DNA from 3 places in the Anaerobranca gottschalkii DSM 13577 genome. Region 1 is predicted to be linked to each of the others. Evidence: predicted binding sites of a transcription regulator. Region 1 holds the regulator's gene; each other region holds the start of a gene.
What was found. Region 1 encodes HrcA, which represses chaperone genes, less so after heat shock. Its sites were predicted from a motif close to TGTTAGCACTCNNNNNNNNNGAGTGCTAACA; they were not measured.
Positions count from the first base shown of each region.

Region 2: htpG (molecular chaperone HtpG) is a predicted target of HrcA. The motif match lies at 3,844-3,874, and genes of this name have one in related genera.
Region 3: groES (co-chaperone GroES) is a predicted target of HrcA. The motif match lies at 3,577-3,607, and genes of this name have one in related genera.

Region 1 is NZ_FOIF01000002.1:82,639-88,828, forward strand. Features, by position in the region: gene BMX60_RS01315 (hypothetical protein) at 1-94, shown strand, start outside; gene lepA (translation elongation factor 4) at 145-1,941, shown strand; gene hemW (radical SAM family heme chaperone HemW) at 1,941-3,035, shown strand; gene hrcA (heat-inducible transcriptional repressor HrcA) at 3,147-4,178, shown strand; gene grpE (nucleotide exchange factor GrpE) at 4,183-4,755, shown strand; gene dnaK (molecular chaperone DnaK) at 4,781-6,190, shown strand, end outside.
Region 2 is NZ_FOIF01000010.1:35,863-42,052, forward strand. Features, by position in the region: gene galU (UTP--glucose-1-phosphate uridylyltransferase GalU) at 1-544, shown strand, start outside; gene BMX60_RS04510 (polysaccharide biosynthesis tyrosine autokinase) at 556-1,518, shown strand; gene BMX60_RS04515 (SpoIID/LytB domain-containing protein) at 1,581-3,698, opposite strand; gene htpG (molecular chaperone HtpG) at 3,899-5,767, shown strand; gene BMX60_RS04525 (hypothetical protein) at 5,865-6,190, shown strand, end outside.
Region 3 is NZ_FOIF01000050.1:1,998-8,187, forward strand. Features, by position in the region: gene BMX60_RS09730 (hypothetical protein) at 1-284, shown strand, start outside; gene BMX60_RS09735 (molybdopterin molybdotransferase MoeA) at 411-1,643, shown strand; gene BMX60_RS09740 (molybdopterin biosynthesis protein) at 1,627-3,519, shown strand; gene groES (co-chaperone GroES) at 3,638-3,928, shown strand; gene groL (chaperonin GroEL) at 3,949-5,562, shown strand; gene BMX60_RS09755 (hypothetical protein) at 5,703-6,190, shown strand, end outside.

The DNA.
Region 1 (6,190 bases):
TAACAATGTTATTATACATGTTTATAATAAAAAAATTAAAATTCCTATAATAATTAACTTATTAGAATTAAATAACACCCCCTTGTTAAGGTAAGAATTTATGTTATAATTTAGTAAGTATATTGAATTCGGGGAGGATAAACCATGAATCAAAGTAAAATTCGTAATTTTTCTATTATTGCTCATATAGACCACGGAAAATCAACCCTCGCTGACCGTCTTTTAGAGTACACTGGGACATTAAGTGAAAGGGAAATGGAAGATCAAGTCTTGGATCAAATGGATTTAGAAAGGGAAAGGGGAATAACTATTAAGCTTCAGGCCGTTGCTTTAGAATATAAAGCCGATGATGGCCAGACCTATAAATTAAATCTTATAGATACTCCAGGCCATGTCGACTTTACTTATGAGGTTTCTAGAAGTTTAGCGGCATGTGAAGGAGCTATTTTAGTAGTAGATGCTGCTCAAGGGATTGAAGCTCAAACCTTAGCCAATGTTTATTTAGCCCTTGAACATGATTTAGAAATTATTCCAGTAATAAACAAAATTGATTTGCCAAATGCAGATGTAGAAAAAGTAAAAAGGGAAATTGAAGATATTATTGGCTTAGATGGTGAAAGTGCCATCTTAGCTTCTGCTAAAGAAGGAATAGGTATTAAAGATATCTTAGAAGCAATTGTACAAAGGATACCAGCACCTAAAGGTGAAGAAGATAAACCCCTAAGGGCATTAATCTTTGACTCTCACTTTGATAATTATAAAGGTGTAGTTGTTTATACAAGGATAGTTGAAGGTAGTGTTAAAAAAGGTGATAAAATTAAAATGATGTCAAATGGTAAAGAGTTTGAAGTAACAGAAACAGGGGTATTTAAACCTGCTCCTGTTCTTGTCCCTGGTCTTAGTGCGGGAGATGTAGGATTTATAGTAGCTGGTATTAAAAATGTTAAAGATACAAGGGTTGGTGACACTATAACTACTGTGAAAAATCCAGCATCAGAGCCACTACCTGGGTACAAAAAAGCCAATCCTATGGTCTATTGTGGGTTATTCCCTATAGATTCAAGTCAATATGAAGATTTAAAAGACGCATTGGATAAACTTAGTTTAAATGACGCTTCCTTGGTCTATGAACCAGAAACCTCTGTAGCCTTGGGATTTGGTTTTAGATGTGGTTTCTTAGGCTTATTGCATATGGAAATTATTCAAGAACGTTTAGAAAGGGAATATGGGTTAGAGTTAATAACAACAGCCCCTAGTGTTATTTATCATGTTTATAAAAAAGATGGCAGTATGTTAGCTATAGATAATCCATCGGTATTACCACCTGTGGGAGAAATAGATCGTATTGAAGAGCCCTACGTAAAAGGAAGTATAATTGTTCCTACTGATTACATTGGAGCTGTTATGGAACTCTGTCAGGAAAAACGGGGAGTCTTTAAAAATATGGATTATTTAGATCAAAAAAGGGCTATGATTATCTATGAAATTCCTTTAAGTGAAATTATTTATGATTTCTTTGACCATCTAAAATCAAAAACTAGAGGTTATGCATCATTAGATTATGAATTTATCGGTTATAAGGAAGGGAAATTAGTTAAATTGGATATATTGCTTAACGGAGAAATGGTAGATGCATTATCAGTTATTGTTCATAAAGATAGAGCATATACTAGAGGAAAAGCTTTAGCTACGAAATTAAGGGAAATTATCCCAAGACAAATGTTTGAAGTCCCTATACAAGCTGCTATAGGTAATAAAGTAATTGCTAGAGAAACCGTTAAAGCAATGCGTAAAAACGTTTTAGCTAAATGCTATGGTGGTGACATCACCAGAAAGAGAAAATTATTAGAAAAACAAAAAGAAGGGAAAAAACGTATGAAGCAAGTAGGTAGAGTAGAAATACCTCAAGAAGCTTTCATGGCGGTGTTAAGTATAGAATAATGGCAGGTATATATATTCACATCCCCTTTTGTTTAAAAAAATGTTATTATTGTGATTTTATTTCCTTTCCAGATATAGAAAAGGAAAATGAATATACACAAAGCTTGATTAAAGAAATACACTTACAAAAAGATATTTTAAAGACTAAGGAGTGGTCCACCGTTTTTTTCGGTGGAGGTACTCCTAGTTTATTATCTTTAAATAACTTAGGAAAAATTATAGATGAATTAGCTCTGTATATTGATTTTAATAAAATTAAAGAGTTTACTATAGAAGCAAATCCCAAAACTTTAACTTCAGAAAAACTACAGTTTTATAAGGTCAAGAATATCAATCGCTTAAGTTTAGGGGTACAAACCTTTAATTTAAGGGAATTAAAAGCTATAGGTAGAATTCATACCCCTCAAGATGCCATAGATACTGTACAATTAGCTAAAGGACAGGGTTTTGATAGAATTTCTATCGATTTAATCTATGGTTTGCCATTTCAAACATTAGAAACATTGATGGAAAGTTTAGAAATTACTTACAGTTTAGGGATAAACCACATATCTTTTTATGGCTTACAAGTAGAGGAGGATACCCCTTTAGAAAGAATGATATTATCCAAGGAATTGACTATCCCTGATGAAGAAATCCAGGAAAATCTTTATTTAGCAGGAGTAGAATTTTTAATAAAAAGAGGCTTTAAACACTACGAAGTTTCTAATTTTGCTTTAGGCAATAATATCGCTTTACACAACTATAATTATTGGCTATACAAAGATTATTTAGGGTTTGGGGTAAGTAGTTATTCTAAACTTGGTAATAAACGATATGCTAATACCGATAACTTAGATGAGTATTGCTTTAAATTAAACCAAAATAATCTTCCGATAAAGGAAGTGGAAATCCTTACTAACAAAGAGATGGAATTTGAACAAAAAATGTTATCTTTAAGAACCCACAGAGGCTTGAAACTTGACGAAGGAAAAAACATTGAAGTGGTTAAAGACCTCATCTATAACGAATTAGCATATATAGAAAAGGATAGATTGAAGCTTACTGCCAAAGGATATTTAGTTTCAAATGAAATAATTAATAAACTATGTTAAATACAAAAAATTCCTTTTAAATATTGACTTTATCCCAGGAAATATGGTATTTTTTTATTAGATTAGCACTCAAATAAATAGAGTGCTAACAAAAAGAAAGGAGGGTTGAAAGTGAGGGGTAAACTAAGTTCAAGGAAAAGCCAAATACTAAAAGCTATAGTACTAGAATATATCAATACAGCTGAGCCTATAGGGTCAAGGACTTTAGTCAAAAGATATAATATAGGCCTAAGTCCAGCAACTATTAGAAACGAAATGGCTGACCTTGAAGAATTAGGTTTTCTAGTGCAGCCTCACACCTCAGCAGGAAGAATACCTAGCCAACAAGGGTATAGGTATTTTGTTGATAATTTGTTAGAAGAGATTTATACCGATGATTTAAACCTCCTTGATCTAAAAAAATATTATTCTGGAAAAATAGATGATTTAAACCAATTAATTACAGAAACTGCATCGGTATTATCTAACATAACCAACTATACTTCAGTTGTGTTAAGTACCCCTAACCCGTCAATTACTTTAAAGCACTTAGATTTTATCCAGTTAAACCAAAGGGAAGGATTAATTCTCTTTGTCACCGATACAGGAATTGTTCAACACAAAAAAATTACTTTTAATTACTCCTTTAATAGAGAAGAACTTGAAATAATTTTACAAGTTTTGAAAAGTAAATTGATAAACAAGAGATTATCTAAAAGTGAAAAACAGTTATTAGATGATATTACTACAGGATTCAAACATTCTCCTATCTTAGAAGAATTTGCCAATACCGTTATTTCATCTTTATTAGGGGAAAACCCTACAAAGGTTGTTACAGGAGGAACGACCAATTTTTTAAGTCAACCGGAATTTAATGATATTGGTAAAATTAGAGAATTATTAACTGTTTTTGAACAACAAGATCTATTGATCTCTTTATTAGAGCACCATAATGAGGGTGAACACGGTTCAGTATCGGTGGTTATTGGAGATGAGTTAATAATTAATCAGATGAGACAATGTAGTTTAATTACCGCAAACTTTGATTTAGATGGAAAGATTACAGGTAAAATAGGAATATTAGGACCTCAAAGGATGGACTATGAAAAAGTAATTAAAATATTAGATTTCTTTACTAAGAATTTCAAAAAATTAATTGAATAAGGGAGTGAAACAATTGGAGGAATTAAAGGAAAACTCTCCGAATCTTCAAGAAGATAAACAAGATTTAACAGAAGAAGAAAAACAAGTCGAAGAAAATATTGGAGAAAATAAGGAAAATTCAGAGATTGAGAAACTAACTAAAGAAAAAGAAGAACTTTTCAATCGCCTTCAACGACTGCAGGCAGATTTTGAAAATTTTAGGAAAAGGATGACTAAAGAAAAGACTGAAATTCTCAACTTTGCAAATGCCGATTTGGTAACGGCTCTATTACCTGTCCTCGATAATTTTCAAAGGGCATTATCAGGTCAGGAAAAAAATCTAGATAAAAATGGGGAATATCTTAAGTTTTTAGAAGGTATTCAGATGATATATAGGCAATTTAAAGATATTTTAGAAAAAGAAGGATTAAAGGAAATAGATTGTTTAGATAAACCCTTTGACCCTAATTTTCACGAAGCAATAATGCAAGTTGAAGATATAGATAAGCCTGAAAATACTGTAGTTGAAGTTTTACAAACAGGTTACACATTTAAAGATAAACTAATTAGACCAGCAATGGTCAAAGTAAGTAAATAATATAAAAATAGGAGGGAATAAATATATGAGTAAAGTAATCGGTATAGACTTAGGAACGACAAACTCAGTAGTTGCTGTTTTGGAAGGAGGAGAACCTACTGTTATCGTAAATGCTGAAGGTAGCAGAACAACTCCTTCTGTGGTGAGTTTTTCTAAAACTGGAGAAAGGATAGTAGGTCAAGCTGCTAAAAGGCAAGCAATAACTAACCCAAATACAATTATTTCTATTAAAAGACACATGGGAACAAACTATAAAGTTAAAATAGAAGATAAAGAATATACTCCTCAAGAAATATCAGCATTTATTTTACAAAAACTTAAAACAGATGCTGAAAACTTTTTAGGAGAAAAAGTTACTAAAGCAGTAATTACTGTACCTGCGTATTTTAATGATAGTCAAAGACAAGCGACAAAAGATGCTGGTAGAATTGCTGGTTTAGAAGTACTTAGAATAATTAACGAACCAACAGCTGCGGCCTTGGCCTATGGTTTAGATAAAGGTGAAGATAATCAAACTATTTTAGTTTATGATTTAGGTGGCGGTACTTTTGATGTAAGTATTTTAGAACTAGGGGATGGAGTTTTTGAAGTAAAGGCTACAAGTGGTAATAACCGCTTAGGTGGAGATGATTTTGATGAAAGAATTATTCAATATTTAATTACAGAGTTTAAAAAAGAAACGGGTATAGACCTAAGCAAAGACAAAATGGCTATGCAGCGTTTAAAAGAAGCGGCAGAAAAAGCTAAGATTGAGTTATCTAGTGTAACTACTACAAATATAAACCTACCTTTTATTTCAGCGGGTCCAGAGGGTCCAGCCCACTTAGATATCAATTTAACTAGAGCTAAATTCAATGAACTAACAGAAGATTTAGTAGAAGCAACTATGGAACCAACTAGAAGGGCTTTAAGGGATGCAGGTTTAACTCCTGCTCAAATAGATAAAGTTATTTTGGTAGGTGGATCAACAAGGATCCCAGCAGTTCAAGAAGCAATTAAAAAGGAATTAGGTAAAGAACCTTATAAAGGAATTAACCCCGATGAGGTAGTTGCCTTGGGTGCAGCAATTCAGGCAGGTGTACTAGCAGGAGAAGTAAAAGATGTATTACTCCTTGATGTTACACCACTGTCTTTAGGTATTGAAACTTTAGGAGGAGTATTTACTAAACTAATTGAAAGAAATACTACTATTCCAACTTCTAAAAGTCAAATCTTCTCTACTGCAGCAGATAACCAAACCAGTGTAGAAATCCATGTTCTACAAGGTGAAAGGGAGATGGCAAGGGATAATAAGACTTTAGGTAGATTTATCCTTGATGGTATCCCACCAGCTCCAAGGGGAGTACCACAAATTGAAGTTACCTTTGATATCGATGCCAATGGTATTGTAAATGTTTCTGCCAAAGATAAAGGTACTGGTAAAGAGCAAAAAATT
Region 2 (6,190 bases), on a different contig from region 1:
ACCCTTTGCTGTTTTATTAGGGGATGATATCGTTTACCATCCAGAAAAACCTTGTTTAAAACAAGTGATTGAAGCTTATGAAGAATATAAAACTACAATTTTAGGGGTACAGGAAGTAGCTAGAGAAGATGTCAACAAATATGGCATCATCGATGGAAAACATATAGAAGATAGAGTTTATAAAGTAAAAGATTTAGTGGAAAAACCTACTGTAGAAGAAGCTCCCTCTAATGTAGCTATTTTAGGAAGATACATAATTAGTCCTGCAATCTTTGGAATACTAGAACATACAAAGCCGGGAAAAGGTGGAGAAATTCAACTTACTGATGCATTAAAGGAGTTAGCTCAAAAAGAAGCAATGTACGCTTATAATTTTGAAGGTAGAAGGTATGATGTTGGAGATAAATTAGGCTTTCTAGAAGCTACAGTAGATTTTGCCTTAAGGCGTGACGACTTAAGGGAAGGTTTCTTAAAATATCTTTTGACAAAGGTTAAAATTATTAATAAAACAGTTTTTGAAGAAGTAGCAATAAGTGATAATTAGGAGGTTAGCCAATGGAAAGAGAATATTACAATGAAGAAATAGAGATAAAAGAGATGATTTTTGTAATAGTAAAAAGATTAAAGTTAATATTATCGGTTATCATTTTGACCACTCTTTTTGGAATTATTTACTCGTTTATTTATAAAAATAATATAAAATTAAATATAGCTATATCTTTTGTTTTAGGTTGTATGTTAAGTGTATTTATTGTTTTTATGATTGAGTATTTTAAAAATACCATTAACTTTAAATCAGATGTAATAAAACATTTAGGATTAAAAGTTATTGGTGTAATTCCAAGATTGCCAGAAAGTAAAAATGCAATAGAGAATAAATTTGTTTTTGAATGTATTAATATGATTATAAGTAATCTTAACATAAATTTTAACAGCAAAGTATTAACTTTTACTAGTTCTGGTCCAGAAGAGGGTACTACAAAAACTATTCTTAATATTGGAAAACTACTTGCTAAAAGAGGCAAGAAAGTTGTTCTATTAGATTGCAATTTAAGAAATCCCAAAATTCACGAAAACTTTAACTTATATAATGATAATGGACTTATAGAGATAATTAAAGAAAATGTTAACTATAGTGAAAGTGATATTTGTAAAAAAACAAATATAGATAATTTATGGTTTATAAATTCTGGTGTAAATACAGATAATCCGTTAAAAATATTAGAGTCAGAGAAGTTAAGAGAATTTATCGATTATTTAAGGGATAATTTTGATTATATTTTAATTGATACTCCTCCTGTATCTATTGTTACCGATGCTTTAATTTTATCTAATATTTCTGATGGAACTATATTAATTTGTGCATCGGAAAAATCTGAGATAGAATTGGCAAAAAGAAGTGTAGATTTATTAAAAGAAGTAAAAGCTAATATAGTTGGAGTTATTTTAACTAATGTAAGTAAATATAACCCTGAGAAATATTATAAATTTGAAAAATCAGTGTATTATAAATCGTAAAAAAGAAAAAGGGCTATCGGGAAGTAGTTAATTATATACTTTCCCCGACAGTCCTTTTCATTTTATTCAACTGGAAACTTTTCGATAGAGCCTACTGTCTTTTGTAGTATTAGAATAGCATCTGACACATCAATTCTGCCATCACCATTAACATCTCCAACTTTATATAAAAGATCTGACTTAGGATAATCTCCTACGATATATCTTAAAATGATAATAGCATCACTGACATTAACATTACCATCACCATTAACATCACCGAATTTATGTAGGTATACAGTCCACTCTCTAATACTACCATCAATACCTGTAACTTTATAAATAACTGGTTTAGAAAAATCATTGATTGTTTTTCCACTTTCTTGTAGAACATTATTAACTTCTGCCTTAGCTCCTTCAGACAATTGGAAAGAAGCTATTAATTTTGTAAGATCTGTTTTAGCTGGCATTTTTATAGATACAGTGTTGTTTTCATTATCGATAATTGTATTGCCAATTTGATTTGGAATGCTAAAACTAATTATTTTTGTCAACTGTTCAGATGGATCAATTGCACCAGATCCATCTCCAGGTTTAGGGGGAAGGGGAGGAACATCGGTATTTAAATGGGTTAAAGTTGTACCTACGAAGTAAAAGGCAAGAATTTGATCATATGTTTTGTTATGGGCTGCTGCCATTTGTTGAGCACCCCTTTGGCTCATACCTACACCATGGCCGAACCGTCCTGCAGTTATGTAAAAACCGCCTTCAGTTTGTTCTACTCCCCTCATCCTTGTGTTAGAACTTAAATAAGGGTGTTCGTTAGTAAACCCATTGCCAGCTGGGATCATTAATTGGATGGATACATCTAAATCCCTTTGTTCAACAGTTTCTAATTCATATTGGATAGTAATATTAGCATTGGCTGTTACGTAATTTCTACTTCCGGTTCCTGGCCACCTTTCTAAACCATTCTCTAAATTGTTAACAGAGATTATTTTAATATCATTAGCTTTTTCAATAGGTATACCTAATTTTTCAAGCTCAATAAAAGCTTGTTTTTGTAAGTCATAAAGGACTGGATTGGCATATAAGTATTTACCATTAGGAATCACCAAGGACAAAGTTCCTGAGATATAGGCTTCTTTCCCTTGATAGAGGATTTTATGCCAAGTTTGACCTATCTCATTTTGTAATGTATCTATCCATTGAAAAGCACTATATAGTGGAGCTGTACCTAAAATAGAATGATTAGTCCCAGGGCCAGAACGTATATTGACATTACTATTAGTCTTTACAACTATTACTGCACTATCACCTGGTAAAGATATGGCTTTATGTTCAGAATCTTCTACTTGTTTTGGTACATAAAATCTATGATAGATACTTTGTGGATTTTCTAAGTCATAAGGGTCATCTTTTTGAACAAGATACGGCAAACTAGCGTTGACACTGGAGCCACCACCCCATGCGTTCCCTGGAAGCTCAGTTTGTCCACCATTTGAAGCTGAATAAAAGGTGTCGATAATAACACCATTGTAGGTGAGGACTTGTCCCTTTGTTTCATTAACTGCTTGAATAACCCTACCGAAAGCAGGGTTATATCCCCGATAAACTTGATGCTGTGGTGTATCTAAAATATCAAAATCTGAACTGGAACTTGCTGACATAATTTTTTTAATAGCATAGCCTCTGGCGGCAACTGCTTGGGCCTTTAAAGCTTCTAGAGGGAAAGAATTACCCATTTCATAAGCTACAACTCCATAAAGATACTGTTCTAAAGGAACATGATTTACTACCCTTAAATTCTTCGTTTGGGTATTTACAGTAAAGCGGATATTCCCTAAATAGGGAACATCTCCATGATCTGTACCTCTAACTGTTAAAATACTGTCTTCAGAATGCCTTACAAAGGTTAATGAATTTCCAACTATTTTATCAACATTAGGTCCTAATATTCTTACTCTGTTATCTGAAGTAACAGAAATAAAATAATTTCCATTTGCTAAAGAAATAGATGGATCTTCCGAAATAGAATAAACCCCATTGATAGTAATAGGGACAGTTGAATTATTTATAGAGATAAGTACTCTGATAATACTGTAATCCTTAGCGGCATAAACGGGAAAATAAGGGACTAAAAAATACGTTAGCACTACTAATAGGACAAAAATAGAAATTCTTTTTAATAATTTATTCATTCCTCTCCCCCCAATATAATTCCTTTATATTTTAATGATAAAGTGAAAGGCTAAATAAGTCAATTAAATTAAAATATTTATTTTTAGGACAAAAGCACTAGATATATTCTAGCCCTTGACAAAAAGTTCAGATTTGGTAAATTAATATTAGCACTCTTTTCTTTAGAGTGCTAACTATTTTGTAGGAAGGAGTGTAAGTGATGGTAAAAAAAGAATTTAAAGCAGAGTCCAAGAGATTGTTGGATTTGATGATCAACTCTATTTACACTAATAAAGAAATCTTCCTAAGAGAGCTTATCTCCAATGCCAGTGATGCCATTGATAAAATGTATTATAAAGCTTTAACAGATGAAAACATTACTTTTAATAAGGATGATTACTACATTAAAGTTATTCCTGATAAAACTAATAGAACATTAACTATTTTTGATACAGGAATAGGTATGACAAAGGAAGAGTTAGAGGAAAACTTAGGTACTATTGCTAAAAGTGGTTCTTTCGATTTTAAAAAAGAAATTGAATTGAAGGATGGTTATGATATTATTGGCCAATTTGGAGTAGGATTTTATTCAGCCTTTATGGTTGCCGATACTGTAACTGTCATTAGTAAAGCCTTTGGTGAAAATCAAGGATACAAATGGGAATCATCGGGAGCTGATGGCTATACCATTGAACCCTATGAAAAAGAACTAGTAGGTACTGAAATAATCCTTAAATTAAAAGAAAATACCGATGATGAAAATTATGACGAGTTTTTAGAAGAGTGGAAACTTAAAAGTATTATTAAGAAATACTCTGATTTTATTAGATACCCAATTAAAATGGATATTAAAAAGGAAGTTGAAAAAGAGGGGAAAAAAGGAGAATACGAAGAAGTAATTGAAGAGCAAACAATAAATAGTATGGTTCCCCTTTGGAGGAAAAATAAAAATGAATTAACTCCAGAAGACTATGAGAATTTTTATAGAGAAAAACGATATGGTTTTGATAAACCTTTAAAATATATACATATGACAGTCGATGGTGCCATACGCTTCAACTCAATTTTATATATACCGGAACATGTACCCTATGATTTTTACACCAAAGACTATGAAAAAGGTTTAGAACTTTATTCTAAAGGGATCTTAATAATGAATAAATGTCCTGATTTGTTACCAGACTACTTTAGTTTTGTTAAGGGTATGGTGGATTCTGAAGACCTCTCTTTAAATATCTCTAGGGAAATCCTTCAACAAGATAGGCAGTTAAGGATAATAGCCAAAAGGATTAAAGATAAAATAAAGAATGAACTATTAGGATTATTGAAAACTGATAGGGAAAAATATGAAAAGTTCTTCAAAAGTTTTGGCCGTCAACTTAAATACGGGGTTTATGAAAACTTTGGTCAAAACAAAGAAGATTTACAAGATTTGTTGATGTTTTACTCATCTACAGAAAAGAAACTAGTAACATTAGAAGAATACATCTCAAGGATGAAGGAAGAACAAAAATATATCTATTATGCTAGTGGTGAATCTGTAGAAAGAATCGAGAAAATGCCTCAAATAGAAGTCTTAAAGGAAAAAGGTTATGAAATTTTATTCTTTACCGATGATGTTGATGAATTTGCTATCTGGATGTTATTTAGTTACAAAGATAAAGAATTTAAATCTGTCTCTTCCGGTGATTTAGGTATTGAAGAATTGGATAAACAAGGAGAAGAAAAGGAAGAAGAGGCAATCTTTAAAGCCATCAAAGAATTACTAGGAAATAAAGTTAAAGCTGTAAAACCTTCTAAAATCCTAAAAACCCATCCTGTTTGTTTGACAGCAGAAGGTAATATTTCTATAGAAATGGAAAAAATCCTGGCCAATTTACCTAACAATCCCGAAATAAAAGCACAGAGGGTTTTAGAAATCAATACTAATCATAAAGTATTCCAAAAATTAAAAGATACCTATAATAATAACAAAGAGAAATTTGATTTATATGTAAAGGTTCTCTATAATCAAGCATTATTAATAGAAGGATTACCTATAGAAGATCCAGTTGAATATACAAATAATGTTTGTGAACTTATTTTTTAAAAGTGCCTTCAAAGGCACTTTTTTTAATAAAAAACCTTGATTAGAACATATGTTCTTGTTATAATATAAATAATAAATTAAAAAGGAGATGGAGGGTGTGGAGTTATTACTAAAAGAAATTCTGACAGAAGTTAGGGGCATAAAAGTTGATGTATCGGGGTTAAAGGAATATATGTCTAATCTTAAAAACGATATGACGGGATTAAAACAAGATGTAGCTAATCTAAAAGATGATGTAACGGGATTGAAACAAGACGTAGCTAATCTAAAAGATGATGTAACGGGATTGAAACAAGACGTAGCTAATCTAAAAGATGATGTAACGGGATTGAAAAGAGATGTTGCTAATTTAAAAGACGATGTATCTGGTTTGAAACAAGATGTTACTATTTTAAAAGATCATGTTGCTGAACTTAAGACAGA
Region 3 (6,190 bases), on a different contig from region 1:
TTGAGAATGGAACTATGTTGGCGGTAGTAGCCACCTGTGCTTCCTATGCCGGAATGTCAGCTAAAACAAGGATGACTAATTTTATTGAGATGGGTTTAGCTAGCCTTTTGAGCGGCTTTATCTTCTATGTTTCCCAAAATGCCTTAGTTGGCCATGGTGGTAGATTAGGTACCATTGCAGCCATAGCGGTAATCACAGTATGGGGTGCAAAACAGTTGGTAGTTTTAGTTCAAGGATATCTAAAAAAAAGTGAAACTTTAGAGTTAAACAAACAAGTAAATTAATTTGTGTTTTTTTCAAAAAAGTAGTATAATTTTTCCAAAAGGACTAACGTTTGTTAGTCCTTAATTTATAACAGGGTGAATTAATTGTCTTTAAGGTAAAGTCTAATAGAGTTGGAGGGGATTTTTTTGGGCTATTTAACTGTAAAAACCGTTGAAGAAGTAAATGAAATCTTAGCTAGCTTTAAAGTCAATAGGGAGATTGAAAGAATAAAAATATTTGAAGGTTTGAATAGGGAGTTGGCAAGGGATATTTATGCACCAATTTCCCTTCCCCCTTTTAACCGTTCCGCTGTAGATGGTTATTGTGTAAATTGGGAAGATGTCTCCGGGGCTTCTGAATCCCTCCCTATTTTTTTAAAAGTAGTAGAAAATATAGAGATGGGGCAAAAACCAAAAAAACAATTGGGTAGAGATGAAGCTATGATGGTAGCTACAGGAAGTATGTTGCCAGAAGGGGCTAATGCAGTGGTTATGGTAGAAGAAACAGAGAGTTTAGCTGAAGACGAAGTGGCTATATATAGCAGTGTTGCCTGTTATGAAAATGTTTTGCTGGCGGGGGAAGATGTTAAACAAGGAGAATTGGTTTTACCAAAGGGAACTAAATTGACCCCTGAAAATATTAGTCTATTAGCTGCCTTAGGGATAACTGAAGTGGAAGTTTTACAAAGGATTGTAGTAGGGATCCTTTCTACCGGTGATGAATTGGTAGAATTAGGGGAAGAGATAAATTTAGGCCAAATTTACAATAGTAATGGCCCAGGCCTTATTGCTGCAGTATCTAGTTGTGGAGCTATACCAAGGTATTACGGAATAATCAAAGATGACTTTAATATATTAAAGGAAAGTTTAGAAAAAGCTGTAAGGGAATGTCAACTGGTGATTTTAACAGGGGGAACATCAATAGGGACTAAGGATTATGTGGTAAAAGCTATAGAAGGCTTGGGGAAGCCAGGGGTATTAGTCCATGGAATTGCTATAAAACCTGGAAAACCGACGATTATCGGAGCTGTTAATTCTATCCCTATTTTTGGTCTATCAGGGAATCCCTTTTCTGCCCTTTTAGGTTTTAGATTATTTGTCCAAAAACTTTTAGCTCCGACAGAGGAGGTTTTCGTAGAAGGAAAGGTCGCTAGAAACATCCCTTCAACGGGAGGAAGGCGAGATTATATTCCAGTTAATATAGTAAAAAAGGAAGATGGATTATGGTTAAATCCTATCTTTTCTAAGTCTAATTCCATCGGAGTTCTTTCTAAAATGGATGGATTATTGGTGATAGAATCAGGTTCTGAGGGGTTAGAGGAAGGGCAGATAGGTAAAGTATTGTTAAAGGAAGGGAAAAGTTATGGTTTATTTAAATAACACTCCAGTAGATGAACTGTTACAAGGTTTTTTAAAGGTGTTAGGTGATTACAGATTTAATTCCGTAGAAACTATTTCAGTAATTGATGGTTTAGATAGAACATTAGCTGAAAATATTTTTGCTAAAAGGTCTGTTCCCCATTATCACAGTTCTGCCATGGATGGTTATCAAGTGAGGGCAGAAGATACTAAAATGGCCAATGTCGATAACCCAATATTTTTATCCCAGGAAAAAATTAAATACTGTGATACAGGAGAACTTATTGAACCCCAGTTTGACAGTGTAATTAAAATTGAGGATGTACATAAAAGGGATAATGGTATTGAAATAATAGGGGGAGCTACTAAATGGCAAAATATCAGGCCTATTGGAGAAGATATAACTGCCCATGACCTGCTATTTACCGTAGGTAGAAAGTTACAACCGATGGATATTGCAGCACTGATAGCCAGTGGAACTTATCAAATTAAAGTCTTTAAAAAACCTAAAGTCGCTATAATCCCTACCGGTGATGAAATAATTCCTTGGCAAAAAGAACCGAAAGAAGGGGAAATACCGGACAGCAATTCCCAATTGTTTGCTAATATGATTAAACAGTGGGGTGGTGAACCTACAGTATATCCAGTTACTCCTGATAATTTTGACCTTTTAGAAAGGGTAGTGAAAGAAGCTTGGGAAGAAAATGATTTGATTTTAGTTAATGCCGGTTCATCGGCGGGGAGTGAAGATTACACATCTAAGGTAATTAACCATTTAGGAAAAGTGTATTATCACGGAGTAGCGATAAAACCTGGGAAACCAGCGATCTTTGGAAAAATAGGGGAAAAACCAGTTATCGGGATCCCTGGGTATCCTGTATCTGCCTATGTTGTCATGGAAGAAATAATAAAAAAACTCTATTTTTATTTAAAGGGAGAAAAACTACCTAAAAGGAAAAAGATTGAAGGTAAGCTGACAAAACCAGTTAATTCTGACCTTAAATTCCAAGAATACGTTAGGGTTAAAGTTGGGAAAATTAAGGAACAATATGTAGTAACCCCTTTAGCCAGGGGAGCTGCCCTAATGTCTACTGTTATGGATGGGGATGGTTTTTTAATTATCCCACAAAATTCTGAAGGTTATCGGGCTGGGGAAGTTGTGCAAGTAGAACTTTTTGAGGATAAGGATTTTGATGATATTTTCGTATGTATAGGAAGTCATGATTTAGCTTTAGATATTTTAGCAACCTATTTAGCTCCTCAGTTTAGTTTAAGTTCTGCCCATGTTGGAAGTTTAGGGGGGATTATGGCTGTTAAAAAAGGTGAAACCCATTTTGCAGGAATTCACCTATTAGATCCACAAACAGGAGAATATAATATCTCCTATGTAAAAAAATACTTAAAAGATACAGGTGCCATATTAGTTCATTTGGCAAAAAGAACCCAAGGATTAATGGTAGCAAAAGGGAATCCTTTAAATATTAATTCTATAAGAGATTTAAAGGGTAAAAGGATAGCTAACCGGCAAAAGGGTGCTGGAACCCGGGTGTTATTAGATTATCTCATGGAGAAAGAAAAGATAAAACCTGGGGAAATAGAAGGATATAACAGGGAGTATTTTACCCATTTAGCAGTTGCCCAAGAAGTTAAAAGTAATAGGGCTGATGCTGCTATGGGGATTTATGCTGCAGCAAAAGCAATGGATCTGGATTTTGTACCCCTTTATGAAGAAAGTTATGATTTACTAGTGACTCCAGATTTTTTTAATTCACCTAATTTTAAATTTGTATTAGAAACTTTGAGAACTAAGAGGTTTAGGAGGGAAGTTGAAGAATTAGGGGGGTATAATTTGAATAAAAGTGGAGAAATTATCTTTGTGGAAGAAGAAAAAAATTAAAAAATTTTTTTGTAACCCCTTGATTTTTTTAAAATGATTAGTTAAAATATGGATAGAAATTAGCACTCATCTAGATAGAGTGCTAACAAAAATAAAAGTAATGAGGAGGGTATTTCAAATGAACATTAGGCCATTAGGAGACAGAGTGGTTATTAAAGTATTAGAATCTGAACAAAAAACTGCCAGTGGGATTGTTATCCCAGATAAAGCTAAAGAAAGACCTCAAGAAGGAGAAGTAATTGCAGTAGGAAGTGGAAAAGTTCTAGACAATGGAACAAAAGTTGAGCTAGAAGTTAAAGTAGGAGATAGAGTAATTTTCTCTAAATATGCTGGAACTGAAGTAAAAATTGACAATGAAGAACACTTAATTTTAAGTGAAAGAGATATTCTTGCAGTAATTAACAAATAACTTTAAGGAGGTTGATAGTAATGGCAAAAGTAATTAAGTTCACTGAAGATGCCCGCCGTTCATTAGAAAGAGGAGTTAATAAATTAGCTGATACTGTAAAAGTTACATTAGGTCCAAAGGGAAGAAATGTAGTTCTTGATAAAAAATTCGGTTCTCCATTGATTACTAATGATGGTGTAACAATTGCAAAAGAAATTGAATTAGAAGATCCCTTTGAAAATATGGGTGCCCAATTAGTTAAAGAAGTAGCTACTAAGACTAATGATGTTGCTGGTGACGGTACAACCACTGCAACAGTATTAGCCCAAGCTATTATTAGAGAAGGAATTAAAAATGTAACTGCTGGTGCTAATCCGATGATCCTTAAAAAGGGTATCGAAAAAGCAGTTGAAAGTGTAGTTGCTGAAATTAAAAATATTGCTAAACCTATTGAAAATAAAGAAGCTATTGCTCAAGTTGCTGCCATTTCAGCTGCCGATGAAAAAATCGGTGAGTTAATAGCAGAAGCTATGGAGAAAGTTGGTAAAGATGGTGTTATCACCGTTGAAGAATCTAAAGGCTTTACTACTAACTTAAATGTTGTTGAAGGTATGCAATTTGACAGGGGATACATATCACCCTACATGGTAACAGATACTGAAAAAATGGAAGCTGTTTTAGATGATCCGTATATCCTTATCACTGATAAAAAGATTACAAGCATTCAAGATATTTTACCAATCCTTGAAAAAATTGTTCAACAAGGTAAACAATTATTACTAATTGCTGAAGATGTTGAAGGAGAAGCTTTAGCTACATTAGTAGTAAATAAATTAAGAGGTACTTTTACTTGTGTTGCTGTTAAAGCTCCTGGTTTTGGTGACAGAAGAAAAGCTATGTTAGAAGATATCGCTATACTAACCGGCGGCCAAGTAATTTCTGAAGAAGTTGGTTTAGATATTAAAAATGCCGATATTACTATGTTAGGTAGAGCCCGTCAAGTTAAAGTTACTAAAGAAAATACCATTATCGTTGATGGTGCCGGTAGCCAAGATGAAATCAAGAAAAGGGTTGCTCAAATCAAAGTTCAAATTGAAGAGACTACCTCTGAGTTTGACAAAGAGAAACTTCAAGAGCGCTTAGCTAAGTTAGCTGGTGGAGTAGCTGTAATCGAAGTTGGTGCTGCTACTGAAACTGAGTTAAAAGAGAAAAAATTACGGATTGAAGATGCTTTAGCTGCTACCCGTGCTGCCGTTGAAGAAGGTATCGTAGCTGGTGGTGGTACTGCCCTTGTAGATGCTCTTCATGTTTTAGATAAAATTCAATTAACTGGAGATGAAGCTACTGGTTTGCAAATTGTCAAACGTGCTTTAGAAGAACCTCTAAGACAAATAGCTGAAAATGCTGGTTTTGAAGGTTCTGTAGTAGTAGAAAGGGTGAAAAAAGAACCAGTAGGTGTTGGTTTCAATGCTTTAACTGGACAATATGAAGATATGATTGCAGCTGGTATCGTTGACCCAGCCAAAGTTACTCGCTCTGCTTTACAAAATGCAGCTAGTATTTCAGCTATGTTCTTAACAACTGAAGCAGTAGTTGCTGAAAAACCTGAAGAAAAAAGTGATAACCCAATGCCTGGCGGAATGCCAATGATGTAAAAAATAAACTGCCCGATGTAAAAGGGCAGTTTATTTTTTTATTTTTTTAAAAAAGCAGGAAATTGGATTTTTTTGTCTAATATAATATATTAGTGTAAATTAACTAATATTTGTCCTTGGGGATTTGGAGGGGTAATGATATGGACTTTTCTGCAATACAAGAATCCATAAATAAAATAGAAGGGGTTATCCTTTCTAAAGTAGTCCATGAAAAGGGAGAAATCTCGGAAATTCATGTGTTAGCTAATAATAATAAATCACCGAAACAAATTGTAAGGGATATAGAATCAGCTTTATATGTAATACATAATTATAAAATAGATAAAAACAAAATTAGTATTGCTTCTATACAAGGAGAAGAATTGCTAAATAAAGAAAAAAGGGTTAAGTTTAGTTCCGTTGAGTTAAGGAATAAACAAAATAAAGTGGAATGTACAGTTACCCTTTCCTATGATGATAAAGAATATACCGTTGAAGAAATGGATATTAATACCACTTTAAATCGAAAAAAAATTGTTTTAAAAACAACCCTAAAAGCTGTTGAAGAAATTTTAGGTTTAGATAATATTTTTGATGGACAAGAGGTGATTATTAATACTAGTATAGGGGTATCAGTAGTTACAGTAAT